DNA from 3 places in the Massilia putida genome. Region 1 is predicted to be linked to each of the others. Evidence: predicted binding sites of a transcription regulator. Region 1 holds the regulator's gene; each other region holds the start of a gene.
What was found. The regulator HrcA, encoded in region 1, represses chaperone genes, less so after heat shock. The targets are predictions, from matches to a motif close to TTAGCACTCNNNNNNNNNGAGTGCTAA.
Positions count from the first base shown of each region.

Region 1 (9,827 bases):
TCGAGGCCCAGGCTCGCCATGCGGGCGTCGACGTCGGCGAGCGTCTCCGGGAACAGGCCGGCAAGGATGCCGCGGGCCGCATGGCTCATCGCGGCCGTCTTGCTGGCGGCGTCGCGCTCGGCGCGGGGCAGGCGCACGGCCACGCCCTGCACCGTCTGGCGCGCGTCACCGTCGTAGGCGGCCCAGGCGTTGTAGATGCACGTGTGCAGGCGCGCGAGCGTATGCAGCGCCCGCGCCGTGTCCGTGATCCGCAGCGCCAGCCCGTTCCAACCCGACACCGTGCCGGCCGGCCGCGTCGCCAGGGGCCCGGTTGCCCCGTCCGCATCCAGTTCCAGGAAGTTCCGCCGTCCCATATTCGCCCCCACCTCCGCTTGTGCGCAGAGAAGTATCGCCAGCGAATCCGGCCCGGCTGTTGAGCATGCTCATGCGCCGCTGCCCATGTCGCAACGCACCATCCCGTTTTTGGCCGCTTTATCCCGCGTTTTGTGCGTTTCGTCGCACGCCGGTGGAAGGGAAGGCGCTGCACGCCTACAGTGACACCATACCAAGCCGATCACGGCTCCCGACAAACCGAAACGAACCCTAAGGAGAAGCGAAATGAACGTCCTCAAACACATGGAAGCCATCTTCCTCGCAGCCGCCGTCCTCGTGGGCGTGACGAGCGCCGCGCACGCCGCGAGCAGCGCCAAACATGCGCGCTACGACGCCCAGGTGACGATCGAAGGCCAGCAGATGGCCGTCGTCAAAGTGACCGCGAAGCGCCTGACCGCCGTCGAGAAAGCCGCCATCTGATCCGTCCGCCCGAGCGCCGCGGGCAAAAAAAAAGCCCGCTGTTGAGGCGGGCTTAAATCCAATTCTTTTCTGAGGAGAGTTGGAGGAGACAGGTGCAATTATGCTGCGCTACAGCATATCAGTCCAATTTTTGTTTCGCATATTCGATATACGAAATTTCCATATCTCACTTATTGGTCACGCAAGTCACGACCAGGTTGCTCACGCCCTTGGCCGCTTCCGCCGCGTCGTCCATCGTGCCGCCGCCCGTACCGTTGGCGCCGCCGGTGACGGTGCAGGTCTGGCTGGGGTTGGTGGGCTGGGTCAGGACGGTCACGCCGTAGGTATTGCCGTAGGGAACCGGGTTCATCGTCAGCGGAACGTCCGCGCCGGTCGGGGCCTTGTTGGCGTCCAGGGCGGGGCTGACGGCGATGGTGCCGGTCGTGCTGCCGTTGGCGAGGACGAGGCCGGTGCCGGTCAGGCCCTTGACGGCGCCGGTGAGCGCATACGTATTGATGGCACAGGCATAGCGCACGTCGATCTTGGCCAGCTGGCCGGCCGTGCCGTACGCCGGGAAGGTGACGGGCGCGCAGGTCTGGTGTTTCGGCTGCGCGCCGCCCGAGGGAACGTGGTTGCTGACGGTCGCGCCTTTCGGGATCACTTCATACGTCTGGCCGTACTCGATCTGGTTCGGGAACGCGAGCACGACGTCCGGGACGGTGGCGTCCGTCGCACTGGTGGCGGACGGCGGGTTGACGGTCAGGTCCTGGCCGTTCGTGGTCAGGACGAGGCCCGGGTACCGCACATTGCTGACCGTGACGTTGATCGGGAACGTGGCCTTGCCGCCGCCGCCGCAGGAGGCCAGCGTCGCCATGATCGCGAGGGCGAGGGCCGGACGCGCGAGGGAAAACTTCATGTGAGTCTCTCCGGAGTTAAGAGCAGGTGACGGTGACGGTGGTGGTTTCGGTCGCGCCCATGATGCCCGAGCCGTTGCCGCTGCTGCCGCCGCTGACGGCGCAGGTCTGGCCGGTCGGCTGGGTCAGGACGGTGACGCCGTATGCGCCGTCTTCGTACACCGGGGCCATCTGCACCGTGGCCGTGCCCGCCGGGACGTCATGACGATCCGCGCCGTTGACGACCACGAGGCCGTTGCCGGTCAGGTTCTTGACGCTGACGGTCAGGGCGTGCGTCTTGATCGTGCAGGTCACGCGGATCTGGGCGATCGTGTAATAGTTGGCGCGCGCCTTGCCGTTGATGGCGTGGCATTCGCTGGTGTTCGACGGAATGCTCTTGACCTCGATATTGAACTGGTCGTCGGTCGAGACGCGGTTGCTGAACTGGAACGAGGTATAGGGCGACACGACGGCCGTGTCGTTACCGCCATTATTCGTCAGCACCAGACCGTCCTTGGTGACATTGCTGACCGCGCCGGACAGGTACAGGTCGCCGCTCCCGCCGCCGCAGGCGGACAGGCCCAGCGCGCATGCCAGCGCTACAACGCCGGCACGCAGGATCGAGCTCTTCATAAAATCTCCACAATGGAATGATGGCGCGCGGGCGGCGCCGGTACGGCTGAATAGAAAAATACCCATCATTTTAGTGCATTTGCCAACCATCGGCCCTATTTGCCTTTGTATCACGGTGTAACCATGCGCCCGAGTCGGACACGGCATTGCTTTTCGGCGCGGCCCTCGTTATGCTTGGACCGCTCCTTTCCACTGTCCAAGCTTCGTTTCCGAAGCCGCATCCCAGCATGAACACCCGCCGTGCCTGGCCCAAAGCCATCCTGTTCGACCTCGACGACACGTTGTGGCCGATCGCCCCCGTCATCCTGCAGGCGGAAGAGACGCTGTTCGCGTGGCTGCGCGAGCACGCGCCGCGCGTGGCCGAGCGCTTCACCATCGACACCCTGCGCCAGGCGCGCCTGGAACTGCTGGCGCGCAAGCCGGAATTCCACCTCGACCTCGGCAAGCTGCGCCGCGCCGGCCTGGTCGACGCGTTCCAGGCGGCGGGCGAGGATGCCGCCAAGGTCGAGCATGCGATGGCGCAGTTTTTCGCCGCGCGCAATGCCGTGGTCCCCTACGACGACGTCCTGCCGGGCTTGTTGAAGCTGAAGAGCCGCGTGCTGGTCGGCTCGATTTCGAACGGCAATGCCGACCTGCGGACGATCGGCCTGTCGCACCATTTCAAGGTGTCGGTGGCGGCGCCCCAGTTCGGCGTGGCCAAGCCGGACGCGGCCATCTTCCTGGCCGCCTGCAAGGAATTGGGCGTGGCGCCCGAGGATGCGGTCTATGTCGGCGACGACGTGCTGCTCGACGTGCAGGGCGCCCAGCGTGCCGGCCTGCGCGCCGTGTGGATGAACCGCACGGGCTCGACCAAGCACCTGGAGCACGAGGTGGTGCCGGATGCGATCGTGCGCGACTTCGACGAGCTGATCGATTGGCTCAGGCGCGAACACGAGCAAGAGCGCGGTTAAGCACAAGCTTTGACCGAACGTGCATAATGACAGAAATGAAACGGAACCCTGGTTAGGCCATGCAACTCGATAACCGTGCACAAACCCTGCTGAAAGCCCTGGTCGAGCGCTACATCGCCGACGGCCAGCCGGTCGGCTCGCGCGCGCTGTCGAAGATTTCCGGGCTCGACCTGTCGCCGGCCACGATCCGCAACATCATGGCCGATCTCGAGGAAATGGGGTACGTCGCCAGTCCGCACACGTCGGCCGGCCGCATTCCCACGCCGCGCGGCTACCGCCTGTTCGTCGACACGCTGCTCACCGTGCAGCAGATCGACGAGAACGCCGTCGAGGCCAGCATGCGCCTGCCCGCGCACCAGCCGCAGAAGGTGATCGCCAACGCGGCCCAGATGCTGTCGTCGCTGTCGCAGTTCGCCGGCGTCGTGCAGAGCCCGCGGCGCGAATCGGCGTTCCAGCAGATCGAATTCCTGCGCCTGTCGGAAAAGCGCATCCTGCTCGTCATCGTCGACCCGCGCGGCGACGTGCAGAACCGCCTGCTGCTGACCGACGTCGACTACACGCCGGCGCAGCTGACGCAATCGGCCAATTACCTGAACCAGCATTTCGCCGGCCTGTCGTTCGACGAGGTGCGCAGGAACCTGACGGGCGAGCTGCAGCAGTTGCGCGACGATATGGGACGCCTGATGCAGGCCGCGGTGGAAGCGGGCAGCGAGGCGCTGGCCGAGACGGACGATATGGTCATCGCCGGCGAGCGCAACCTGCTCTCGGTGGCCGACCTGTCGTCCAACATGAGCTCGCTACGCCAGATGTTCGAGATGTTCGAGCAGAAGACGGGCCTCATGCAGCTGCTCGACGTGTCCAGCAAGGCCGGCGGCGTGCAGATCTTCATCGGCGGCGAATCGAAGCTGGTGCCGATGGACGAGATGAGCGTCGTCACCGCGCCGTACGAGGTGAACGGCAAGATCGTCGGCACCCTCGGCGTCATCGGCCCCACGCGCATGGCCTACGAGCGCGTGATTCCGATCGTCGACATCACGGCCAAGCTGCTGTCGAACGCGCTGAGCCACTCCTGATTCCGCCGCGGCCTCAATGCCGGTGCGGGCAGTCGGTCTTCTGGCAGTGGCCGTAGATGGCGAGGGCGTGCTCGGCGATCTTGAAGCCGCGTTCGGCGGCGATCTTCTGTTGGCGGCTTTCGATTTCGTCGTCGTAGAACTCTTCCACGTGGCCGCAGTCCAGGCAGACGAGGTGGTCGTGGTGCGAGCCGGCGTTCAGCTCGTAGATTGCCTTGCCGGTTTCAAAGTGATTGCGGTTCAACAGGCCGGCTTGTTCGAACTGGGTCAGCACCCGGTAGACGGTCGCCAGGCCCACGTCCATGTTTTCGTTCAGCAGGGTCTTGTAGACGTCTTCCGCCGTCAGGTGCCGCACCGCGCTGTTCTGGAAAATTTCCAGGATTTTTAGCCGAGGCAAGGTTGCTTTCAGGCCGCTGGCTTTCAGGTCGGTTGGATTGTGGCTCATGTTTTGTTACTCGGATATGGGCGGAGTGCTTTATGATATAGCGTTTTGATAGCTCCCGCCTCATCGATTTTTAAGGTCAGATATGCGCATTAACGTCGTTTTACATCGTTCCCACGCCCGGGCAGCGCTCGTGGCCGGCCTCGCCTGCATGACGTTGGCGCTGTCCGGCTGCGCCGCCTGGCGCAACCAGACCCAGCCGGCCGCGCCGGTGAGCACCGCCCCCGACGCGGTCGCCGCCGATGCCGGCAAGTCCGCGGCAATCGCGAATTCGGGCGCGCAGACGACGACCGTCACCAAGCTGCAGAAATTCCTCTGGATCTTCTCGCCATACCGCCCGGACATCCAGCAGGGCAATTTCGTGTCGCAGGAAATGCTGAACCAGCTGAAGGTCGGCCAGACCCGCGATCAAGTGAAATTCATCCTCGGCACGCCGCTGCTGCAGGACGCCTTCCACAAGGACCGCTGGGATTATCCGTTCTACCTCGCGCGCGGCAACGGCGAGCTGACCACCAGCCGCGTCACCGTCTATTTCAAGGATGACAAGGTCGACCACTTCGACGGCGGCAACCTGCCGACGGAGCGCGAATACATCAATCGCCTGATCGGCATCTCGAAATACGAAACCAAGTCCGAACAGGAATCGTTGGACGAACTCAAGCGCAAGCGCGACGAGGCGGCCAAAGGCGGCGGACGGGGGGAATAACATGACGCAACTGAAAATCGCCGTTGCCGGCGCCAGCGGCCGCATGGGCCGCATGCTGATCGAAACCATCGCCGCCGCGCCGGACGCCAAGCTGACCGGCGCCCTCGACCGCGAAGGCAACCCGTTCATCAATTCGGACGCCGGCGCGTTTTCCGGCCAGCTGACCGGTGTCGTGATCCAGTCCGACCTGGACAAGGGCCTGGCGGACGCCGACTTCCTGATCGACTTCACGCGCCCGGAAGGCACGCTGCGCCACCTGGAATACTGCGCCGCGCACGGCATCAAGATGATCATCGGCACCACCGGTTTCGATGACGCCGGCAAGGCCGCCATCCGCGCCGCCGCCGAGAAGACCGCGATCATGTTCGCCCCGAACATGAGCATCGGCGTGAACGTCACGATGAAGCTGCTCGAACTGGCGGCCAAGAACTTCGCCGAGGGCTATGACATCGAGATCATCGAAGCCCACCACCGCCACAAGGTCGACGCGCCGTCCGGCACGGCGCTCAAAATGGGCGAAGTGATCGCCGACGCCCTCGGCCGCGACTTGAAGGCATGCGCCGTCTATGGCCGCGAAGGCGTGACGGGCGAGCGCGACCCGTCGACGATCGGCTTTGCCACCGTGCGCGGCGGCGACATCGTGGGCGACCACACGGTGCTGTTCGCGGGCATCGGCGAGCGCATCGAGATCAGCCACAAATCGAGCAGCCGCGTCAGCTACGCCCAGGGCTCGCTGCGCGCCGCGCGTTTCCTGGCTGACAAGGCGACCGGCCTCTACGACATGCAGGACGTGCTGGGCCTCAAGGGCTGACGCACACGCCCGCCGAACTGGACGGCTTTGCCGGCGATGTGCTGGCATACTGGCCGGGACGGCGGGTTTTTCATTCCCGCGCACTGAATAAGTACCGTCGTTCCCGCCTGCGCGGGAACGACGCTTAACTGGAGACTCTCATGGCCACCGTCGAGCTCAACGGCGCCGCGATCACCGACGCGGAAAGCTTTCACGTCGAGAGCCAGCGTGCGTTCGGCTTTCCCGATTCGTATGCGCACACCATGGATTCCTGGGTCGATTGCCTGAGCTATCTGCGCGACGAGGACGGCATGAGCAGCGTCCGGCTCAAGAAGGACGAGGTGCTGCACATCGTCGTGACGCACTCGGAAGCCCTGCGCGAACGGGCGCCGGACGTGCTGGAAGAGATGGCCTTTTGCATCATCGGCATCAACGAGCGCTACGAGGACTACGGCGAGAAGCCGGCCCTGGAACTCGAGCTCCGTTAAATGCACCCGCGGCGCGGGTCGCGTGGACGGCTTGCCGTCCACGCGTTCAACATCCGCCGGCACGGACGCGGCATATTTGACGGTGCGTATCACCGCGTGGACGGCAGAGCCGTCCACCTACGCATATCGCAAACGTCCCCGGCCGCGCCAGCAGGGCCGGTTGACGAATGAGCCGGTATAATGTTCTGCTCACCTCTTTCAGTCCGCAGAACATCATGCAAGATAAATATAGTCCAGCCGAAGTCGAACAGGCCGCGCAGGCCTACTGGAAATCGATCGACGCGTATAAAGCCGTCGAGAATGACCCGCGTTTCCCGAAAGGCAAGTATTACGCCTGCTCGATGCTGCCCTACCCGTCGGGCAAGCTGCACATGGGTCACGTGCGCAACTATACGATCAATGACGTGATGTACCGCTATCTGCGGATGAACGGCTACAACGTGCTGATGCCGATGGGCTGGGACGCCTTCGGCATGCCCGCCGAGAACGCGGCGATGGCCAACAACGTGCCGCCGGCCCAGTGGACCTATTCGAACATCGCCCACATGCGCGCCCAGATGGAGTCGATGGGTCTCGCGATCGACTGGTCGCGCGAAATGACCGCTTGCAAGCCGGACTACTACAAGTGGAACCAGTGGATGTTCCTCAAGATGCTCGAGAAGGGCATCATCTACCAGAAGACCGGCACCGTGAACTGGGACCCGGTCGACCAGACCGTGCTCGCCAACGAGCAGGTCATCGACGGCAAGGGTTGGCGCTCGGGCGCGACCGTGGAAAAGCGCGAGATCCCGATGTACTACGTGCGCATCACGGACTACGCCGACGAACTGCTGGACCACGTCGACAACAAGCTGCCGGGCTGGCCGGAGCGCGTGCGCATCATGCAGGCCAACTGGATCGGCAAGTCGACCGGCGTGCGCTTCGCCTTCCCGCACGTGATCATGGACGAGCAGGGTGAGCTCATCAACGACGGCAAGATGTACGTCTTCACGACGCGCGCCGACACGATCATGGGCGTGACCTTCTGCGCCGTCGCGCCGGAACACGCGCTGGCGCAGCACGCGGCCAAGGACAATCCGGAACTGCAGGCGTTCATCGCCGAGTGCAAGCAGGGTTCCGTCATCGAAGCCGACATGGCGACGATGGAAAAGAAGGGCATGCCGACCGGCCTGTTCGTGACGCACCCGATCTCCGGCGAGCAGGTGCCGGTCTGGGTCGGCAATTACGTCCTGATCACGTACGGCGACGGCGCCGTGATGGGCGTGCCGGGCCACGACGAGCGCGACTTCGCGTTCGCCAAAAAATACGACCTGCCGATCAAGCAGGTGGTGGCCGTGGAAGGCGAGACGTTCTCGCTGGACGGCTGGCAGGAGTGGTACGGCGACAAGGAACGCGGCGTCGTCGTCAACTCGGGCAAGTACGACGGCCTCGATTACACGTCGGCCGTCAACGCCGTCGCGGGCGACCTCGCGAACCTGGGCCTGGGCGACAAGAAGGTCACGTTCCGCCTGCGCGACTGGGGCATCTCGCGCCAGCGCTACTGGGGCACGCCGATCCCGATGATCCACTGCGAAAAGTGCGGCACGGTGCCGGTTCCCGAAAAGGACCTGCCGGTCGTGCTGCCGGAAGACTGCGTCCCGGACGGCTCCGGCAACCCGCTGAAGAAACACGAAGCGTTCCTGAAGGTCGACTGCCCGAGCTGCGGCGCGCCCGCGCGCCGCGAGACGGACACGATGGACACGTTCATCGACTCGTCCTGGTACTACATGCGCTATACGTCGCCGGGTTCGGACGATGCGATGGTCGACCCGGCCCGCAACGATTACTGGATGCCGATGGACCAGTACATCGGCGGCATCGAGCACGCCGTGCTGCACCTGCTGTACGCGCGCTTCTGGACGAAGGTCATGCGCGACTTCGGCCTCGTGAAATTCGACGAGCCGTTCGTCAACCTGCTCACGCAGGGCATGGTGCTGAACGAGACCTACTACCGCGAAGACGCTAGCGGCAAGAAGACGTGGTACAACCCGGCGGACGTCAGCCTGACGTTCGACGAGCGCGGCCGTCCGCAATCGGCGGTGCTGAAGGAAGACGGCCAGCCGGTCGTCATCGGCGGCACCGAAAAGATGTCGAAGTCGAAGAACAACGGCATCGACCCGCAGGCGCAGATCGGGCAGTACGGCGCCGACACCGCCCGCCTGTTCACGATGTTCGCCGCGCCGCCGGAGCAGACGCTGGAATGGTCGGAGTCGGGCGTGGAAGGCGCGAGCCGCTTCCTGCGCCGCGTCTGGGCGTTCGGGTATGCCCAGCGCGAGCGCGTCGCCGCCGCGCTGGCCGCGCAGCAGCAAGGCACGTTGGACGACGCGCAGAAGACGTTGCGCCGCGAAGTGCACAAGGTGCTGCAGCAGGCCGACTACGACTTCAAGCGCATCCAGTACAACACGGTCGTCTCGGCCTGCATGAAGATGCTCAATACCCTGGAGTCGGCCAAGCTGGCGGAAGGCGCGGCAAGCGACGCCGTGATCACGGAAGGCCTGTCGATCTTCCTGCGCATGCTGAACCCGGTCGCACCGCACATCACGCACGCGCTGTGGCAGGAGCTGGGCTATGCCGGCAAGTACGGCGACATCCTCGACGTCGCCTGGCCGGAAGTGGATCCGGCCGCGCTGGAGCAGGCCGAGGTCGAGCTGATGATCCAGGTGAACGGCAAGCTGCGCGGTTCCGTGAAGGTGCCGAAGGATGCCGACAAGGCCGCCATCGAGGCTGCCGCGCTGGCGTCGGAGTCCGCGCAGAAGTTCATCGAAGGTACGCCGAAGAAGATCATCGTCGTCCCCGGCAAATTGATCAACATCGTGGTGTAAACGATGCGCGCCCATACCAGGAAGTTGGTGGTGCGTGCCGCTGCGGCCCTGCTGGTGGCAACCAGCCTGGCAGGCTGCGGCTTTCAGCTGCGCGGTTCGAACGGCAGCTACACGATGCCGTTCAACAGCATTTATCTCGGCTTCCCGGACACGTCCGCGCTGGGCACGGAACTCAAGCGCAACCTGCGCGCGACCGGCCAGCTGGTCATCGCCGACAAGGCGA
Region 1 is NZ_CP019038.1:3,453,054-3,462,880, reverse strand. Features, by position in the region: gene BVG12_RS17610 (DUF6851 domain-containing protein) at 1-353, opposite strand, end outside; gene BVG12_RS17605 (hypothetical protein) at 598-792, shown strand; gene BVG12_RS17600 (hypothetical protein) at 959-1,687, opposite strand; gene BVG12_RS17595 (hypothetical protein) at 1,704-2,297, opposite strand; gene BVG12_RS17590 (HAD family hydrolase) at 2,525-3,247, shown strand; gene hrcA (heat-inducible transcriptional repressor HrcA) at 3,307-4,320, shown strand; gene fur (ferric iron uptake transcriptional regulator) at 4,334-4,762, opposite strand; gene BVG12_RS17575 (outer membrane protein assembly factor BamE) at 4,845-5,465, shown strand; gene dapB (4-hydroxy-tetrahydrodipicolinate reductase) at 5,467-6,276, shown strand; gene BVG12_RS17565 (barstar family protein) at 6,417-6,743, shown strand; gene leuS (leucine--tRNA ligase) at 6,959-9,604, shown strand; gene BVG12_RS17555 (LPS-assembly lipoprotein LptE) at 9,608-9,827, shown strand, end outside.

Region 2 (9,827 bases), 620 kb from region 1:
CCAAGCCCGCGTCAAATGGGGCGTCAGGCGTGCTTCTGATATGCTGCGCCAATCACAGACATGTCACTCATATCGATGAACCTGGAATTGCGCCAGCTGCGCTACTTCGTCACCGTGGCCGAGGAATTGCACTTCGGCCGCGCCGCCGCGCGCCTGCACATGACGCAGCCGCCGCTGTCGCAGGCCATCGCCGCGCTGGAAGATGGCCTCGGCACCGCGCTATTCCTGCGCAACCGCCGCATGGTCGCGCTGACGCCGGCCGGCAGCGCCCTGCTGCCCGAGGCCCGCCGCATCCTCTCCGAAGCGGCCCTGCTGCCCGACCTGGCGCGGCGCGCGGCCAGCGGAGAAGCGGGCCGGCTCGCGCTCGCGTTCATCACGTCGGCCGACTACAGCGTGCTCCCGCCCTTCCTGCGCCGCTACAGCGAGCGCTATCCGGGCGTGCAACTCTCCCTGCAGGAAGCGACGTCGGACGTGCAGGTCGACGAGCTGCTGCGCGGGCGCATCGACGCGGGTTTGCTGATTCCACCGCTGCCCGACCGCGCGCGCGCGGAACTCGATTACATGAAGGTGCTGGACGAGCCGCTGATCCTGTGCGCGCCGGCCGGCCTCGCGCTGCCGGCGGTCCCGCGCCCGCGTGCCCGCGCGACGCGCACGCGGGCGGCAGCCGATGCGGCGCCGCCGCTCGGCCCGCACCTGGGCGCGCCCGTCCGCCTGCAGGATTTGCCGCATCTGCCGCTGATCATTTTCCCGCGCGAGATCTCGCCCGCCCTGCACGATGCCATCCTGTCGTGCTTCCGCGCGGCGGGCATCACGCCGGCGATCGGGCAGCAGGCGATCCAGATGCAGACCATCGTCAGCCTCGTGTCGGCCGGCATGGGGTTAGCACTTGTGCCACAATCCGTGTCGAACCTGATGCGCCCCGGCGTAGAATACCGTGCCCTCGCCGACGCGACCCCATTGGTCGAGACCGGCATCGCATGGCGCCGCGATAACCCTTCGCCGGTGCTCAAGGGCTTCCTGGAACTATTGAGGACTATCTAATATGCTCGTTCACCCGCAACCGAACCCGGTCGCCTTCAGCATCGGCCCCGTCGAGATCCACTGGTACGGGATCATGTACGTGGTCGCTTTTGCCCTGTTCATCCTGCTGGGCCGCGTACGCATCAAGACGCAGGCCCACGTGCAGGCGCAAGGCTGGACCTACACCGACCTCGACGACATGCTGTTCTACGGGATGCTGGGCGTGGTGATCGGCGGGCGCCTCGGCGAAGTGCTGTTCTACCGCCCGGATTATTACTTCTCGCATCCGGCCGAAATCTTCATGACGTGGCACGGCGGCATGTCGTACCACGGCGGCTTTATCGGCGTGCTGATCGCGATGGCGCTGTGGGCCCGTAAGCGCGGCCGCAACCTGCTCGATGTGTACGATTTCATCGCGCCCATGGTCCCCATCGGCTATGCGTGCGGGCGCCTGGGGAATTTCATCAACGCGGAACTGCCGGGCCGCCTGGCCGATCCGAACCTGCCGTGGGCGATGCTGTGGCCGGGCGTCGAAGGGCCGCGCCATCCGTCGCCGCTGTACCAGATGCTGGTGGACGGCGTCCTCGTATTCGTGATCATGTGGCTGTTCGCGCGCAAGCCGCGCCCGCGTCTCGCGGTGGGTGCGCTGTACACGCTGCTCTACGGCTGCGCGCGTTTCTTCACCGAGTATTTCCGCGTGCCCGATTGGGAGACGCATGTGATGGGATTGCCGATCACGTCGGGGCAGGTGTTGTCGCTGCCGATGATCGTGGCGGGACTGATCATGCTGGGGTGGGCGTATTCGGATGCGAACAAGCGGGCGGTGCACGCGTAGCAGGCATACGAATGCATTGGTGGGCACGGGGTGCCCACCTTCACACGCCCATCAACTCCAGCACCTTATCCCACTGCCCTTTCGTCACCGGCGAAATCGACAACCGGCTCCCCTTCTGCAGCAGCACCATGTCTTCCAGTTCCGGCACGCCGCGCATTTCCGTCAGCGGCAGATAGCGTCCTTCCGCCACCGCCGTCACGTCGACGGAAATCCAGCGTGGCTGTTCTTGCGTCGCCTTCGGATCGAAATAATGACTGCTTGGCTCGAATTGCGACGCATCCGGATACGCCGCGCTGGCGACTTTCGCGATCCCCGCCACGCCCGGCACGGCGCAGCTGGAGTGGTAGAACAGGACGCCGTCGCCCACCTGCATCTGGTCGCGCATGAAATTGCGGGCCTGGTAGTTGCGCACGCCGAACCAGGCGACCGTCTTGCCGGGCGCTTTGATCACGTCGGCGAAACTCACTTCATCGGGTTCGGATTTCATCAACCAGTAACGCATGCGCGGCACTCCATCGAATAAAAAAAAAGCGGTTGCGACCTCGTGGTCCGCAACCGCTCGTGTGTTTATCCCCGCCTGTGCCGTTTTTGCCGGCATCCCGAACCTAACGGCTCAAGGTGGTCGCAGTCAGTTCAATTTCGGGTTCGTCGGACTAGCGACGATCGCGCCCACCAAACATGTTCCACAACCTATGCGAATGAATGGTTCAAGGAATATATGGCAAATCTCGAACACCGCAGGGTAGACGGCAGTTTACTACGATGGACGGGCATGTCAAACGTTTTTGGCCTCAGGCCGGGTTTTCGTCGGCCGAGAGTGCGGCATCCAACACCGTGTGCATCGCCTCGAGTTTCTGCTTGACTTCCAGGATCGTCATGTCCGCCAGCGGGCCTTGCGGCGCTTTCACGGACAGGAATTCGGCCGCCACCGACAGCGCCGCCATGACGGCGATACGGTCGGTGCCTTTGACCTTGCCGGAGTCGCGCAAAGCGCACATTTTGCCGTCGAGATAGGCCACGGCCTCGCGCAAGGTTTTCTCTTCGCCGTCGCGGCAGGCCAGGCGATACGGCTGCCCCATGATGGTTACGTCCAGCTGGATCATTGCGCGGTCTCCGCGTCGTCGGTGGTTTCGGGCGCGGGTTCGAGGTGCGCCAGCAGGGCTTCGACGCGCTGCTGGGCCGCGATCAGCCGGTTCTTGAAGTCGACGTTTTCCGCGCTGAGCAAGGTGTTCGCCTGACGCAGCAGATAGTTCTCGCTGCGCAGCGCCTGGGTCAACTGGGCGAGCCGGTCGATCTTATCGGAGAGGTCTTGGAATTCGGAAATCATCCGTAACTATAGGATCGTCTTGAATTTTTCGTCAACAGGCGCGCGTGCGCGTGGCGTCGATCGTGCGCCCCGTCCGCTCGAATCGGTGTTACTCTCATATGCTTATGCATTTATCAACCACCGCCTGGAACGCCCATGCGGTGCGCGTCCGCATTGTCCCAAACCGGCATGCCCGGTTGAGCAACCACAAAAAAGTCCGTTAAAACCCGAACATAGTGGCTTGAAATGCTAAATTATCGTCCCTATAATTAGCACTCGTTAGTGGAGAGTGCTAACAAACCTTTCTACCCGCAGCGAGCCGATTCCAGAAATGGTCCGCTGCGGACCTTAGGAATAGCCTGTCAAATCAACCAAAAGGAGTTTTGCATGAACCTTCGCCCATTGCACGATCGCGTGATCGTGAAGCGTCTCGACCAGGAAACCAAGACTGCATCCGGCCTGATCATCCCCGATGCGGCGGCCGAGAAGCCGGACCAAGGTGAAGTGCTGGCCGTCGGTAACGGCAAAGTGCAAGAGAACGGCAACGTCCGTCCGCTGGAAGTGAAAGTCGGCGACCGCGTCCTGTTCGGCAAGTATTCGGGCCAGACCGTCAAGGTCAACGGCGAAGAGCTGCTGGTCATGCGCGAAGAAGACATCATGGCCGTCGTGGCCCTGTAATCCGTCCAATAACTTCCTGAATCTGGAGAAATAAATATGGCAGCTAAAGATGTAGTGTTCGGCGACGTAGCACGCGCCAAGATGGTCGAAGGCGTCAACGTCCTGGCCAACGCAGTTAAAGTCACCCTCGGCCCGAAAGGCCGCAACGTCGTGCTGGAACGTTCGTTCGGCGCCCCGACCGTCACCAAGGACGGTGTCTCGGTCGCCAAAGAGATCGAGCTGAAAGACAAGCTCATGAACATGGGCGCGCAGATGGTCAAGGAAGTCGCTTCGAAGACCAGCGACAACGCCGGTGACGGCACCACCACCGCGACCGTGCTGGCACAAGCCATCGTGCGCGAAGGCATGAAGTTCGTTGCCGCCGGCATGAACCCGATGGACCTGAAGCGCGGCATCGACAAGGCCGTCGCCGCCACCGTCGAAGAACTGAAGAAGATCGCCAAGCCGACCACGACCTCGAAAGAGATCGCCCAAGTCGGTACCATCTCGGCCAACTCGGATTCGTCCGTCGGCGAGCGCATCGCCGAGGCGATGGAAAAAGTCGGCAAGGAAGGCGTCATCACCGTCGAAGACGGCAAGTCGCTGAACGACGAGCTGGACATCGTCGAAGGTATGCAATTCGACCGCGGCTACCTGTCGCCGTACTTCATCAACAACCCGGACAAGCAGGTCGCCGTCCACGAGAACCCGTTCATCCTGCTGTGCGACAAGAAGATCTCGAACATCCGTGATCTGCTGCCGGTGCTGGAGCAAGTCGCCAAGGCCGGCCGTCCGCTGGTGATCGTCGCCGAAGACATCGAAGGCGAAGCGCTGGCGACCCTGGTCGTCAACAACATCCGCGGCATCCTGAAGACCGTCGCCGTCAAGGCCCCGGGCTTCGGCGACCGTCGCAAGGCCATGCTGGAAGACATCGCCATCCTGACCGGTGGCCAGGTCATCGCCGAAGAAGTCGGCCTGACCCTGGAAAAGGTCACGCTGAACGAACTGGGCCAGGCCAAGCGCATCGAAGTCGGCAAGGAAAACACCATCATCATCGATGGCGCCGGTGCCGCCGAAGCGATCGAAGCGCGCGTCAAGCAGATCCGCATCCAGATCGAAGAAGCGACCTCGGACTACGACCGTGAGAAGCTGCAGGAACGCGTGGCCAAGCTGGCCGGCGGTGTTGCCGTGATCCGCGTCGGTGCCGCGACCGAAGTCGAAATGAAAGAGAAGAAAGCACGCGTGGAAGACGCGCTGCACGCCACCCGCGCTGCCGTCGAAGAAGGCATCGTCCCGGGCGGCGGCGTGGCCCTGCTGCGTGCCCGTGCCGCGCTGAACATCAAGGGTGACAACCCTGACCAGGAAGCCGGTATCAAGATCGTCCTGCGCGCAATGGAAGAGCCGCTGCGCATGATCGTCCAGAACGCCGGCGAAGAGCCGTCGGTCGTCGTCGCCGCCGTCATCAACGGCCAGGGCAACTACGGCTACAACGCCGCCAACGGCACCTACGGCGACATGGTCGAACAGGGCGTGCTGGATCCGGCCAAGGTCACCCGCTCGGCACTGCAGAACGCAGCCTCGATCGCCGGCCTGATGCTGACCACCGACTGCATGGTCTCCGAGATCGTCGAAGACAAGCCGGCAGCCGGCGGCCACGGCATGGGCGGCATGGGCGGCATGGGCATGGACGGCATGATGTAATCGCCGGACAGGCTGCCGGCATTGCGCCGGCACCGTTCACAAAAATCCCGCAGGGTTCGCGCCCTGCGGGATTTTTTATTTGCGCGGCAAGCGTGCGAGCCCGCGCTCGCAGGCGCTGCATACTGACGCCATCGAACGACACGGAGGCAGTCACCATGGCGGCAGTCAATCTGGACGAACTCGAACACGCGGCCCTCGTCGTCGACGACGGCGCCAAGGCGCTCGTCGCGCGCGCGACGGGCATGATCCACCTGCTCAACGACGACTACATGGACGAGGAAGCGCCGGTGCCGGCCGACGCGGGCAGCGACGCCGGCCATGACTACGTCGTCGTGCCGGCCGCCAGCACGCTTGGTATCGGCGATCCGCTGGTGCTGCGCTTCGCCGCCACGCATCTGGCGGGCGACCAGGCGGCCATCCGCGCACTGTTCGACGCCAACGACACCGACGGTTACGCGCGCCTACTCGACGAGCGCGGCGCCACCGAATCGTGGCAACGCTTCCGCAGCGAAGAAACGAAGGCCGCGCTGCGCCGCTGGTGCGACGAGCACGGTTTGCAGGCGACGGACTGAGGGCAAGGCCGGGGCGGCCGCAAGCGCCAAGTTGCCGGGTGACACCAGTTGGTTTAGACTGGTTCTTTCCCTTCCAACTCGCCAACATGTCCGCACGCCCCGTCCGCCTGCTGAGCGCCGCCCTCCTCGCCGTGGCCGCGCTCGCCGCCTGCAAGGGCGAAAAACCGGCGCCGCCGCCGAAGCCGGCGGTCGTCCAGGCGCCGGCCGTGCCCACGCGCACGCGCGACCAGGCGATCGCCGAACTGATGGCGCTGCCGGAACTCAAGACGTGGTCGGAGCAGATCGAAAAGCGCTCGCACGGCGCGGCCCACGGCGCCGTCATCGAAGACGACCCGAACCCGCGCATCATCGAGGGGAAAAAGTATTACCAGCTGAGCTTCGTGGAAGACCGCAAGCAGAACGTGCACCGCCGCGCCAGCTTCCTCGTGGCGCACCAGGGCGACGAGATCCTCGTCGAGGACCTGGACAACGACACCGTGCAGTCGCTGTCCGAATGGCGGCGCAATATCCGCAACGTCGAACTGAAGTCGGGTTGATCGGACACAAACCAGCCCCAATCCGACGCGTCTATCGTGGTCGCTGCCGCTGACCGTGCAGCGTCACCGTTCACGCCGCGTGGACGGTGGCGCCACTCCTCCCCCGGTCGGCGGCGCCTCCCCTCATCCCTTCACGCCCGCTCCCGCCACTCGGCCAGGTAATGCTGCGGCGTCTTGCCGGGCAGCTTGCGGAACATGCTCGTGAACGCGTTCGGGCTCGCATAGCCGAGAGATTGCGCGATAGTGCCCACGCTCTCGCCGCGCGTGGCGGGGATCGGGACGGTATATCGGCTGGCGTCGTTCCTGCCGAAGATCGAAGCGCGCAAGTAAACCGCTGCATTCAAAACCGTCGCCCCCCGCACAGGCGGGGCCCCAAGTCCAGTGTCGCCACAGCGCGTAAAACCTGGATCCCTGCCTGCGCGGGGACGACGTTGGCTAGCTGTCGAGGTGGGAGATCAGCGCCCTGCGCCCTTCCCCTTCACCCTCCGTCGCCGCAGGCGGCAACGCCCGCGCATGGTGCACGTCGACGGAGATCCCGACCGCCATGATGTCGATGAGGAGCAGCTGCAGGATCCGCGAAATCATCGCGAGGAAGTGCGTGCTGTCCTCCGCGTGATCCACCGCCAGCAGCACGTCGGCGCGGCGCGCCAGCGGCGACTGGCTGTTGCAGATGGCGATGACGTCGGCACCGGCCGCGCGTGCCGCATCCACGGCCGACAACAGGTCGGGCAGACGCCCCGAGCTCGAGATCGCGACGACGACGTCGCCCGGCCCCAGCAGCTCGGCCGCCAACTTGAACAGATGCGAATCGCCGTACAGCGCCGTCGGGATGCGGAAGCGGAAGAACTTGTGCTGGCCGTCCAGCGCCACCACGCGCGAATTTCCCATCGCGTAGAACTCCACGCGCTTGGCGCGGCTCACCAGTTCGATCGCACGATCGATGGCGCGCACGTCCAGCTGGTCGCGGAACTGCAGGATCGCCGAGATCGTGTTGTCGATCACCTTCGCCGACAGATCGTGCGTGCTGTCGCTGCCGCGCACCTGGCTGTGGCGCACCGGGATCGAGCCCGTCAGGCTGCTCGCGAATTTCAGTTTGAAGTCGGCGAGGCCGAGGAAGCCCAGCGAACGGCAGAAGCGGATCACGGTCGGCTGGCTGACGTCCGCCAGCTTGGCGATGCCGGCGATCGGTTCGTTCAGCACGAGGCGCGGCTGTTCCAGCACGAGGCTCGCGACGCGCTGCTCGGCCGGCGTCAGTTCCGACCGCAGCTTGTGGATGCGGTCCATCAGCGTGTTGCCGCCGCTGCGGCCGCGCAGGTGTTCCGAGAGGATGTTCGCGACGCCGTCGAACGCGACGTGCGGCGTCGAGATCACGTACGTCGGGATGTCGGACAGGTAGCTGGAAAAGCGGCCCTTCGCTTCGAAGCGCGTGCGGAACGGCGACGTCTTGAACCACTCGCCCAGGCGCGGCACGATGCCGCCGCCGATGAAGATGCCGCCGAACGCACCCAGCGTCACCGCCAGGTTCGCGGCCGCGCCGCCCAGCATGCCGCAGAAACATTCGAGCACTTCGAGGCACAGCGGGTCGTGGTCGTCGAGGGCACCGGTGATGATCTCGGCCGACGTGCGCGCGGGCGCCTCGACACCGTTGCGTTCCGCGAGCGCGCGATGAATGATCTCCATGCCGGGGCCGGAGATCAGGCGCTCGTTCGACACGTGGCTCCATTCGCGCCACGCGGTCTGCAGGATCGCGAACTCGCGCTCGTCGCTGGGCGCGAAGTTGACGTGGCCGCCCTCGCTGCCGAGCGTGACGAAGCCGTCGACGGTCGGGATGCCGCCCGAGACGCCGAGACCCGTGCCCGGTCCGAGCACGCCCAGTACGGCGCCCGGCACGGGCTTGCCGGGACCCACCTGCATCAGGTCCGATTCCTTCAGGCCCGGGATCGCCATCGCCAGCGCCGTGAAGTCATTGACGATCAACAGCGTGTCCAGGCCCAGTTCGCGCCGCACGGCGTCCGTGGAAAACTCCCACGGCCGGTTCGTCATGCGCACGTAGTCGCCGTCGACGGGGTTCGCGAGCGCGAGCGCGCCGTGGTGCAGACGCGCGTCCGCGTGCTCGTCGAGATAGAAGCGCAGCATCGGGACGATGCCCGTGAAGTCGTCGCACTTCAGCACGCGCACCGAGCGATAGGTGCCGGGCGCGGTCTGCAGCGCGAAGCGTGCGTGCGTCGCGCCGATGTCGGCGAGCAGGCGCGCGCCGTCGGCGAACGCGGTGCGGGTATTGTCCGGTTGTTCTTCCATATCAGGCAATCTTACCGAACCACGCGCCATACGGCGGCAGCGTGACCGTCGTGCCGTCCACGTCGCCCGGCAGGCCATGGCCTTCCAGCTTGGTCGCGCCCGCGGCTTCCGGCCAGTCGAAGCTCAAGGGCGCATTGGTCACGTTGAAGACGGCCAGCACGGACGGCAGGCCCTCCTCGTCGCGGCGCAGCGCGAGCGCCTGTTCCGGCACGTCGAAGAACACGATCTCGCCGCGCGTCAGCTGCGGCAGCGTGCGGCGCCACTTGATGATGTTGCGCGCGAAGTTCAAGGTCGATTGCGGGTCCTTGTCCTGGCCTGCTTCGGCCAGGGCCACGTGCTCGGGCGGCACGGGCAGCCACGGTTTGCCGGATGTGAAGCCGGCATTCGGGGCCTCGTTCGTCCACGGCATCGGCGTGCGGCAGCCGTCGCGGCCCTTGAACTCGGGCCAGAACGTGATGCCGTACGGGTCCTGCAGCAGTTCGTACGGCACGTCCGCTTCCGGCAGCGCCAGTTCGTCACCCTGGTACAGGCACGGCGTGCCTTTCAGCGACAGCTGCAGCGCGAGCACGAGCTTCGACAAGGCCGGGGTCCACTCGCCGCTCGACCAGCGCGTGGCGACGCGGATCGAGTCATGGTTACCGACCGACCACGACGCCCAGCCATCCTTCACGCGCGCATTGAATTCCTCGACCTGGCGGCGGATGTGGCGGCTGGAGAACTGCGGCGTCAACAGGTTGAAGCTGTACGCCATGTGCAGCTTGTCGCCGCCCGACGTGTAGTCGGCCATCACGGCCAGCGAATCGTCGGCCCCCACTTCGCCGATCGCGACGGCGCCGTATTCGTCCAGCAGCTTGCGCAGCCTTTGCAGGAACGCGATGTTCTCGGGCTGGGTCTTGTCGTGG
Region 2 is NZ_CP019038.1:2,829,705-2,839,531, forward strand. Features, by position in the region: gene BVG12_RS14860 (LysR family transcriptional regulator) at 76-1,041, shown strand; gene lgt (prolipoprotein diacylglyceryl transferase) at 1,043-1,855, shown strand; gene BVG12_RS14870 (EVE domain-containing protein) at 1,896-2,357, opposite strand; RNA gene ssrS (6S RNA) at 2,422-2,602, opposite strand; gene BVG12_RS14880 (cell division protein ZapA) at 2,647-2,958, opposite strand; gene BVG12_RS14885 (hypothetical protein) at 2,955-3,182, opposite strand; gene groES (co-chaperone GroES) at 3,549-3,839, shown strand; gene groL (chaperonin GroEL) at 3,876-5,519, shown strand; gene BVG12_RS14900 (hypothetical protein) at 5,675-6,091, shown strand; gene BVG12_RS14905 (hypothetical protein) at 6,178-6,627, shown strand; gene BVG12_RS14910 (AraC family transcriptional regulator) at 6,759-6,953, opposite strand; gene glk (glucokinase) at 7,063-8,925, opposite strand; gene BVG12_RS14920 (alpha-amylase family glycosyl hydrolase) at 8,927-9,827, opposite strand, start outside.
Region 2: groES (co-chaperone GroES) is a predicted target of HrcA. The motif match lies at 3,431-3,457, and genes of this name have one in related genera.

Region 3 (9,827 bases), 1.6 Mb from region 1:
CAAGCCCTCAGGGAGCGCGTCCAGGCCCAGCGCACGCATCGTGCGGTCGAACGACAGTTGTTCGGAGGCTTTGAAATCGAGCAGGGTGTCGTCGAGGTCGAAAAGAAAAAGGCGGTGTTTCATGGCGCTTGCCGGCTGTACCGGCAACGATGTCCTTCGGAATGACAGGATACCAGTGACGCCAATTACATGCCGAAATTACCGTCGAGCCCGAGTTCGGCCGGCCACGGCACGGGCGCGTCGAAGGCGCTGGCCGGACTGGAAGGATGGGTGAGGAACATGGCGACGAGGGCGATGAACAGCCACACGACGACATTGCGCAGCGAGGCTGCCGAGCTGCCCACCACATGATCGCCGGCGATGAGCCTCTTGAGAAACCTGGAAACGTTCACGATCATCCCTTGGTGACGCGTGTATTTATGGATGTTCATAATTTACACCCGCTAGGCACTAATTTCCAGCACGAGGATTCGGATTGGTATTGTTGAGCTGTATTCTAGCCACAATATGGCAGAGCGGACGCACGCCAGGCAACCGCGCCCGCTCTGGTAGAATACGCGCGACCCTTTCCGGCACACCGCCGCCCTCCCGAATACACAATGTTTAGTTTCTTCAAAAAGAAAAAACCTGAAGCCGAGACGCCGGCTGCGGTCGAACCCGCGGTACCCGCACCGGTCGCCGACGCGCAACCTGAAGCGCCGGCCGAGCAGCCGGGTTTCCTGCGCCGCCTGTTCGGCGCCAACGAGGAAGCGCCGGCGGCGCCCGCAGCCGAGGCGCCCGCCCCGGCCGGCTACGAAGGCCAGCTGTTCCCCGAAACGGCCGAACGCCCTGTCAGCGAAGCGGAAGCGAAGCGCTCCTGGATGTCGCGCCTGAAGGCCGGCCTCGCCAAGACGTCGAGCAATCTGTCGCTGCTGTTCGTCGGCGCGCGCATCGACGAAGACCTGTACGAGGAACTCGAATCCGCCCTGCTGATGTCGGACGCCGGCATGGACGCGACGCAGTTCCTGCTGGACAACTTGCGGCGCAAGGTCAAGGAAGACAAGCTGCTGGACGCCGCTGCCGTCAAGGTGGCGTTGAAGAGTCTGCTGGTCGACCTGCTGCGTCCGCTGGAAAAGCCGCTCGAACTGGGCCGCCATGAGCCGCTCGTCATGATGATCGCGGGCGTCAACGGCGCCGGCAAGACGACCACCATCGGCAAGCTGGCCAAGCACATGCAGCACCACGAGCAATCCGTGCTGCTGGCCGCCGGCGACACGTTCCGCGCCGCCGCGCGCGAGCAATTGATGGTCTGGGGCCAGAGAAACAACGTCACCGTGATCTCGCAACAGTCCGGCGACCCGGCCGCCGTCGCGTTCGACGCCGTCCAGTCGGGCAAGGCGCGCGGCGTGGACGTGGTCATGGTCGACACGGCCGGCCGCCTGCCGACGCAGCTGCACCTGATGGAAGAACTCAAGAAGATCAAGCGCGTGATCGGCAAGGGCATGGATGACGCGCCGCACGAAATCCTGCTCGTCATCGACGGCAACACGGGCCAGAACGCGCTCGCGCAGGTGAAGGCGTTCGACGACGCGCTGCAGCTGACCGGTCTCGTGATCACGAAGCTGGACGGCACCGCCAAGGGTGGCATCCTGGCCGCCATCGCACGCACCCGTCCGGTGCCGGTGTACTTCATCGGCGTGGGCGAAAAGCTGGAAGACCTGCAACCTTTCAGCGCCGACGAATTCGCCGAGGCGCTGCTGGGATAACACGCACGATGATCGAATTCCAGTCCGTCTCCAAGAAGTACTCGGATTCCGCCGACACGTTCGCGCTGTCCGGCGTATCGCTGAACATCGCCAAGGGCGAGCTGGTCTATCTGGCCGGGCCGTCCGGCGCCGGCAAGTCGACCCTGATGAAAATGGTCGCCGCCATCGAGCGTCCCACGTCCGGCCGGGTGATCGTGAACGGGCAGGACGTCGGCCGCATCCGCAAGGCCGGCGTCCCCTTCCTGCGCCGCAACCTCGGCCTGATCTTCCAGAACCAGCGCCTGCTGAACGACCGCCACATCCTGGCCAACGTGATGCTGCCGCTGATCGTCACCGGCGCGACGAAGGCGCAGGCCGAGCAACGCGCCCGCGCGGCGCTGGACAAGGTCGGCCTGCTCGATCGCGCCCTGGCGCTGCCGATGGAATTGTCCGGCGGCGAGCAGCAGCGCGTGGCGATCGCCCGCGCCATCGTCAACCGCCCGCAGATCATCCTGGCCGACGAACCGACGGCCAACCTCGACCGCGCCGCGGCCGACAAGGTCATCGACGCGCTGCACGCGTTTCATTCCGTGGGCGTGACCTGCGTCATCTCGACCCACGACGACCAGATCCTGGACAGCGCCGCGCGCGTGATCCGTCTCGAACACGGCCAGGTGACCGGAGGTGCCGCATGAACATCTGGTTCCGCCAGCACCGCTTCGCCCTCGGCGCCGCCCTGGCGCACGTGCGCAAGGCGCCGGGCAGCTTCCTGTTCAACGTGCTCGTCGTCGCCGTCGCGCTCGCCCTGCCGTTCGCGGGCGTCACCCTGCTCGACAATGTCCGGCCCCTGTCGGAAGAATTGTCCGTCGATCCGGAAATCAGCCTGTTCGTCAAGGCCGACACCCCGCGCGACCAGGCGCAGGCGCTCGCCCCGCAGCTGCAACGGATCCTGCGCGGCACCCATGCGAAAGTCAGCTTCGTGCCGCGCGAACAGGCGCTGGCCAGTCTCAAGCAAAAGAGCGGGCTGACCGACGTGATCGAAACGCTGGGCGACAACCCGTTGCCGGACAGCTATGTGATGAAGCTCGAAGGCTTCACCAGCCGCGCCGACGCCGCGCGCGTGGACGGCCTGGCCGACCAGATGCGCGCCCTGCCGGGCGTCGATTCCGTGCAGGTCGACTCGGCCTGGGTCAAGCGCCTGGCCGCCCTGCTGGGCGTACTGCGCCTGGCGCTGCTGCTGCTCGCGATCACGCTGGGCGTCGTCGTGATCGCCGTCGTGTTCAACACGATCCGCCTGCAGGTGCTAACGCAGCGCGAAGAAATCGCCGTCTCAAAACTGCTGGGCGCGACCGACAACTTCATCCACCGCCCGTTCTACTACACGGGTGCCCTGCTGGGCCTGTGCGCGGGCGCCGTGGCGCTGGGCGCCGTCGCGCTGGCGCTGCGTCCGCTGAACACGGCCATCGCCGAGTTCGCGCGCCTGTATGCGTCGGAATTCCAGCTGAATCCGCTGCCGCCGCTGGGCATGGCCGCCTTGCTGGCGATCAGCGCCGGACTCGGGCTGGTCGGCGCCATGTTGTCGGTGCAGAGGCATCTGGCGCGGCTGAACTGAGCCTTCGATTTTTGTAACGACCCGTGAACCCGTCCGCTGCTGGCCAGTCTAATCCGGCAGCGGACGCAAGGCATCCACCTACATGGCAACGTGCGCCAACAAACAGAAGGCGCATCACGGGTCGCATAACCTGTCTTCTACCAATCTCACATGATACGAACGTCACGTTTGAGACGCGTCAAGTGAACCACCCGTACCTGCTCTACAGTTGAGTCGAACCTATTTTTTGATTCCTGCGGGCAATACTTTAACGAAACTTAAACCCGTCTTCAGGGATATGGTGGCGCCTAGCACTCACCTCAAGAGAGTGCTAATATTACGTCAGACTATCGCGGGAAATGGTTTTGATAGCACCGTCAGCATCCCGACACACAGCCAGCCAGTGGCGCCTTCGGGGCTCTGGAGATGGCGAGACGATGCAGCAGCTTAAATCAGAGGGAGTGACTATGTCCGCACAATCCGCATTGGTCCCGGCCGGCAGTCGTGCTCTGGGGCTGGGCTTCAGTGGCAATCTCGGTAATATCGACGCCTATATCTCGGCAGTGAACCGCCTGCCGATGTTGACCCACGAGGAAGAAGTTTCGCTGGCAACGCGGCTGCAGGAAAAGAATGACCTGGATGCCGCCCAGAAACTGGTGATGTCGCACTTGCGCCTGGTCGTATCGATCGCGCGCGGCTACCTGGGCTATGGCCTGCCGCACGCCGACCTGATCCAGGAAGGCAATATCGGCCTGATGAAGGCAGTCAAGCGTTTCGACCCGAACCAGGGCGTACGCCTGGTGTCCTACGCCATGCACTGGATCAAGGCCGAGATGCACGAATACATCTTGAAGAACTGGCGTCTGGTCAAGGTTGCAACGACCAAGGCGCAGCGCAAGCTGTTCTTCAATCTGCGTAGCAACAAGCAGGGCCTGGACGCCATGTCGCCGCAGCAAGTCGACGATCTGGCGAAGATGCTCGACGTGAAGCGCGAAGAAGTGATCGAAATGGAAACGCGCCTGTCCGGCCGCGACATCGCGCTGGAAGCGCCGACCGACGACGAAGACGACAAGTTCTCGCCGATCGCCTATCTGTCGTCCGACCAGCAGGAACCGACCAAGGTCCTGGAAGGCGAAGAGAAAGTGCGCCTGCAGTCGGAAGGCCTGGAGACGGCCCTGTCGAAACTGGATCCGCGCTCGCGCCGCATCGTGGAAGCGCGCTGGCTGGCCAACGACGACGGCTCGGGCGCCACGCTGCATACGCTGGCCGAGGAATTCGGCGTATCGGCCGAGCGCATCCGCCAGATCGAATCGGCCGCGCTGAAAAAGATGAAAACCGCGCTGGCGGCTTACGTGTAAGCCATCCTGTCAGCCAACGACAACGGCACCTTCGGGTGCCTTTGTTTTTTCCGGGGTCAGCCCTGCGTCTCGATCTTTAGGCCGGGCCAGTCGCGTTCCCAGTTCTTGGAGCGGATACGGTCCAGATAAACGGCATGCTTCTCGCCGAGGAAACGCCGGGTGGGCCTGACGATGAGCCCAAAAAGATCGTCCAGTCCCAACGGCGCCGCGACCTCGATCTCTCCCCGCGCGGCGAGCCGGACGGCGACGGCCGTCGCCGTCTCCGGCCAATGGCGCATCGCGTCCACGGCGGAGCGGTACGGCCGGTCCCCGTTACGAGCATGCATGCGCGCCTGGTTCTTGACGGACCATGCGGACGTGCCATCGCGGTCCCGCAACGCCGTCTCCAGCGCGGCATCGCGCTCCGCACCGCACGCAGCCGGATCGAACCAGATCACATCGATATCCTGCGGCAGCGGCGAGGACGCGCGCCGGTGCGCGTGGTCCCACACACGGTTGCGCACGAACCCGGCGGCGACCCAGCAATCGGGCAGGCCGAGGTCGCGCACGATGCGCAGCACGCGCATGCGCCGGTCGTCGGATGCGATCAGCGCCTGCAGTTCAAGCACACGTTCCACTACCCCAGCTTCGCCTTGAAGAATGCCATCGTCCGTTCCCACGCGAGCTTGGCGGCCGCCTCGTCGTAACGGGGCGTCGTATCGTTGTTAAAACCATGTTCCACGCCCGCATAGACGAAGTGCCGATAATCGACGTGGTTCGCCTTCAGCGCGGCTTCGTAGGCGGGCCAGCCGGCCAGGATGCGCTCGTCCTTGCCGGCATCGTGAATCAGCAGCGGCGCGCGGATGCGGGCGACGTCGGAGGCCGGCGGCTGCATACCGTAGAACGGCACCACGGCGGCCAGGTCCGGCAGTTGCGTCGCGAGGTAGTTGGCGATACCGCCGCCGTAGCAGAAGCCGACCACGCCGACCTTGCCCGTGCCCTGCGGCAGCTCCGCGAGCGCGTGGGCGGCGGCGATGAAGTCGGCGCGCGTCTTCGCCTGGTCCAGCTTGGGGAACAGTTCTCTCGCCTTGTTCTCGTCGCCCGGATAGCCGCCCAGCGGGTACAGCGCGTCCGGCGCGAACGCGGCATACCCCTCGAGCGCGATACGGCGCGCGATGTCCTCGATGTGCGGGTTCAGGCCGCGGTTTTCGTGCACGACCAGGATCGCCGGCAGCTTCCCCTTCGCGTGCGCGGGCTCGGCCAGGTAGCCGTGCACCTTGCCGTAGCCCTGCGGCGACGGGAAGTCGATATAACTCGTCTTGAGGCGTGCGTCCAGCGGGGCGACGAGCGGTGCCGCGAACGACGGCGACAGCTGCGCCAGCAGCGTGGCGGCCGTCGTGCCGCCCGCCGCATAGCGGCTCGCGCGCGACAGGAAATCGCGGCGCGACACGCGGCCGTGCACATAGCCGTCGAACAGTTTCAGTACGTCGGGGTCGAAATCCGCTGCGGTCAATCGCGTCATCTGCTGCCTCCGGTCGGTAGAAAATGAACGCTAGCATACGCCGGTTTTTCAGATCCGGATGACGATGCGCCGCTTGTACAGCTGCCACAACCCCGCCCCCAGCACGAGCAGCAGCACGGCCGAATACGCGGCCGATGCGATCCGCGCTTCCGGAATCGCGCGCGCCAGCCACCCTGCCAGCAGGTCGTGCCCGCTGCCCGCGCCCAGCGGCAGCTGCATCGTCGTATCGATCAGGGTGATGCCGACGAAGGCCAGCGTCGCATTGGTGCCGAACGCAAGGATGGGATGCGTCCACGCGGGCGCCTCGCGGCCGGGCGGCACGAGGCGTATCAAGACGAGCAAGACCAGCAGCGTGAAGCCGCCGGACAGCAGGGCGAAGCTGGGCGTCCACAGCTTCTTGACGACGGGAACGAGCGGATCGAGCAGGAAGCCGGCCAGCAGGCAGGCCATGCCGGCGATGGCGAGGGCCGCCAGGGTGGCGCGCCGGTGCGACCGCGTCAAGAGGACGGACGCCGTCACGCCGAACAGCATGTTGACGAGCGCGCCCAGGGTGGCCACGAGTCCTTCCGGATCGTACGTGACGATATCGCCCGTCCGGCCCCACGGCCACAGGTGCGCCACGCCAAAGACGGCGCGATCGACGACGGCCGGCAGCGAGTTGGCGGAATCGAAGCACGCGTGGCCGCAGCCGGGCGCGTCCCACGCGAGCAGCAGGTCCGCGTAGCCCACCAGCAGCACGACGATGGCGATCACCAGCGTGGACACACGCAAGCCATCGCGCCGCAGCGCCAGCACGCATCCCGTGCCCACGATGGCATAGCACAGGCCGATGCGCTGCAGGATGCCCGGCAGGCGGACGTGCGCGACGTCGAAGCCCGGCAGCAGATTCAGCATGACGCCCAATGCGATGAGCGCGGCGGCGCGGCGCAGCACGTGGCCGGCGAGGGCCGCCCTGCCCCGGCCCTCGCGCCGCCGCAGCGCGTACGGCAGCGCGGCGCCCGCGCAGAACAGGAAGGCGGGGAAGATCATGTCGGCGATGGCGAAGCCGCGCCAGTCGGCATGCGTCAGGAACGCGAAGCGGTGGTCCCAGCCGCCCGCATACGCGACCATGATCATGCCCATCACGGCGAGGCCGCGCAGCAGGTCGATGGCGATCACGCGCGGCGTCCGTGCGATCGCATCGGGCTGCGCGGCGGCAGCCTGCGGCGGCGTGCCCGCCGCGACGCTGGAATCGAAACGTACCGGCTCGCCCATCGTATCCTCCGCTCATGAAAACGATTTCAAATATCCGCCGGCGACGGGGTCGGCGTCAAGTCCTATTGCATAATCAGCAGCGTTAGCCCAAAGGCAATAAAATGAAAGACCACCGCCCACCACAGGAGATTCCATGCAACTCATCGGCATGCTCGATTCGCCCTTCGTCCGCCGCGTCGCCATCTCGTTCGACCTGCAGGACATTCCGTTCGAACACAAGGCGCTGTCCGTGTTCCGCAACTTCGACGAATTCGCCGCGATCAATCCGACGGTGAAGGCACCGACGCTCGTGCTGGGCGACGGTTCCTTCCTGATCGATTCCACGCTGATGCTCGAGTATGCCGAGGCACTGACGGGCCGTTCGCTGCTGCCCGCCGCCCCGGCCGCGCGCGCGCAGGCGCTGCGCGTCATCGGCCCGGCCCTGGCCGCATGCGAAAAGACGGCGCAGGTCGTCTACGAATACACGTTGCGCCCGCAGGAGAAACAGCACCAGCCCTGGCTCGACCGCGTGCAGCAGCAACTGCTTGCCGCGCTCCGCCTGGTGGAGGCAGAAGCGGATGGGTTCGACATCGACGCCCTCGACCAAGCCGCCATCACGGCCGCCGTCACGTGGTCGTTCGTCCAGCTGATGGTGCCGCAGATCGTCTCGAGCGCCTATTTCCCGCGCCTGGCCGCCTGGGCCGCGCGCGCGGAAGCGCTGCCCGTGTTCCGCCGCTATCCGATCACCTGATCATCCTCCGGTCGAGGCCGAATCGCGCCGGCCTCGACTGGCGATTTTGCTATGATTGGCGGTATGCTAATAAAGGACGCTCGATGAAGCTGCTGCGCCGGCCCGCCGTGTTGTTGATGACTCTCCTGGCCGGCTGTGCCGCCGCGCCGCTGCAGGACGCCGTGTATCCGCTCCGGCCCGAACAGAGCGTCGCCCTGGCGCGCGGCCTCGTCCTCACATACGACAGCTTCAGCGACAGCCGCTGCCCCGCGAACACCCGCTGCGTCTGGGCCGGACGGCTGATCTTCCGCTTCCTCATCGACGGCCCGGACGGCGTCGAAGAATTCACGCTCGGCCCCGACCAGCCGACGGCCGCGCCGGCATCGCTGCACGGCGCCCGCGTCGTCCTCGACACGTCCGCGATCCCGCCCGCGCGCGCGGCCAGCCTGCTCCGGCCCGGCGACATCATTCCCGTCACGCTCAAAATCACCGCCAAATGACCACTTCCGTCAAAGCCCTCACCTGCGGGCTGATCCTCTCCATCGTCCTGACGCCGCCACTCGCATTCGCCAAGACCCCGGTCGCCACGGGCACCGGCGGCGCCGTCGCCACGATCAGCGAAAAGGCGTCGGCGTCCGCGCTCGCGATCCTCAACCAGGGCGGCAATGCCATCGACGCGGCCGTCGCCGCGGCGGCCACGCTGGGCGTCACCGATCCGTTCAGCTGCGGCATCGGCGGCGGCGGCTTCATGGTCGTGTACCTCGCCCGCGACAAGCGCGTGATCACGATCGACCACCGCGAGACCGCGCCCGCCTCGTTCAGCCCCGGCGTCTTCCTTGACAACGGCAAGCCGATCGATTTCGACACGGCCGTCGCGAGCGGCGCGTCCGTCGGCGTGCCGGGCACCGTGCGCGGCTGGCACGAGGCGCTGGAACGCTACGGCACGATGTCGTTCAAGCAGGTGCTGGCGCCCGCGATCCAGGTCGCGACGAAAGGCTTCCCCGTCAGCGAGACCATGCACGGATTGATCGTCGAGAACGAGAAAAAATTCGGTATGTTCGACACGACGAGCCGGCTGTACCTCAAGAACGGCAAGGCGCTGCCCACCGGGTCGATCGTCCGGAATCCCGACCTCGCCAAGGCCTACCGCGAGCTCGCCGCGAAAGGGTATAAAACGTTTTACGAAGGTCCGCTGGCACGCGCCGTCGTCGATGCCGTCAACCGCCCGCCCGTCGCGGCCGGCATCCAGGTCCGGCCCGGCACGATGACCCTCGCGGACCTCGCGAACTACGAGACACGCATCCGCCAGCCGATCCGCTCCACCTACCGCGGCTACGACGTGTACGGCATGCCGCCGCCCAGCAGCGGCGGCGTGACGGTGGCCGAGGCGCTGAACATCCTCGAAGGCTTCGACCTGAAATCCATGCCCCGCGCGAACGTCGAGCACCTGTACCTGGAAGCGAGCCGCCTCGCCTTCGCCGACCGCAACGCCTATGTGGCCGATCCGGAATACGTCGACGCGCCCATCGAAGGCATGCTGTCGAAACAGTTCGCAGCGCAGCGCCGCTCGCTGATCCGGCCGGACCGCGCGGCCGGCATCGTCCCGGCCGGCGACGCCTTCCTGTACGAGAACGACAAGAGCTTCCCGCTACGCCCGCAGCAGGACATGATCATGCGCGAGGGCACGCAC
Region 3 is NZ_CP019038.1:5,087,079-5,096,905, reverse strand. Features, by position in the region: gene BVG12_RS24880 (YjjG family noncanonical pyrimidine nucleotidase) at 1-123, opposite strand, end outside; gene BVG12_RS24875 (hypothetical protein) at 186-431, opposite strand; gene ftsY (signal recognition particle-docking protein FtsY) at 600-1,745, shown strand; gene BVG12_RS24865 (cell division ATP-binding protein FtsE) at 1,754-2,419, shown strand; gene ftsX (permease-like cell division protein FtsX) at 2,416-3,336, shown strand; gene rpoH (RNA polymerase sigma factor RpoH) at 3,783-4,673, shown strand; gene BVG12_RS24850 (nucleotidyltransferase family protein) at 4,730-5,290, opposite strand; gene BVG12_RS24845 (dienelactone hydrolase family protein) at 5,290-6,174, opposite strand; gene BVG12_RS24840 (acyltransferase family protein) at 6,223-7,428, opposite strand; gene BVG12_RS24835 (glutathione S-transferase) at 7,562-8,158, shown strand; gene BVG12_RS24830 (hypothetical protein) at 8,242-8,637, shown strand; gene ggt (gamma-glutamyltransferase) at 8,634-9,827, shown strand, end outside.
Region 3: rpoH (RNA polymerase sigma factor RpoH) is a predicted target of HrcA. The motif match lies at 3,624-3,650, and genes of this name have one in related genera.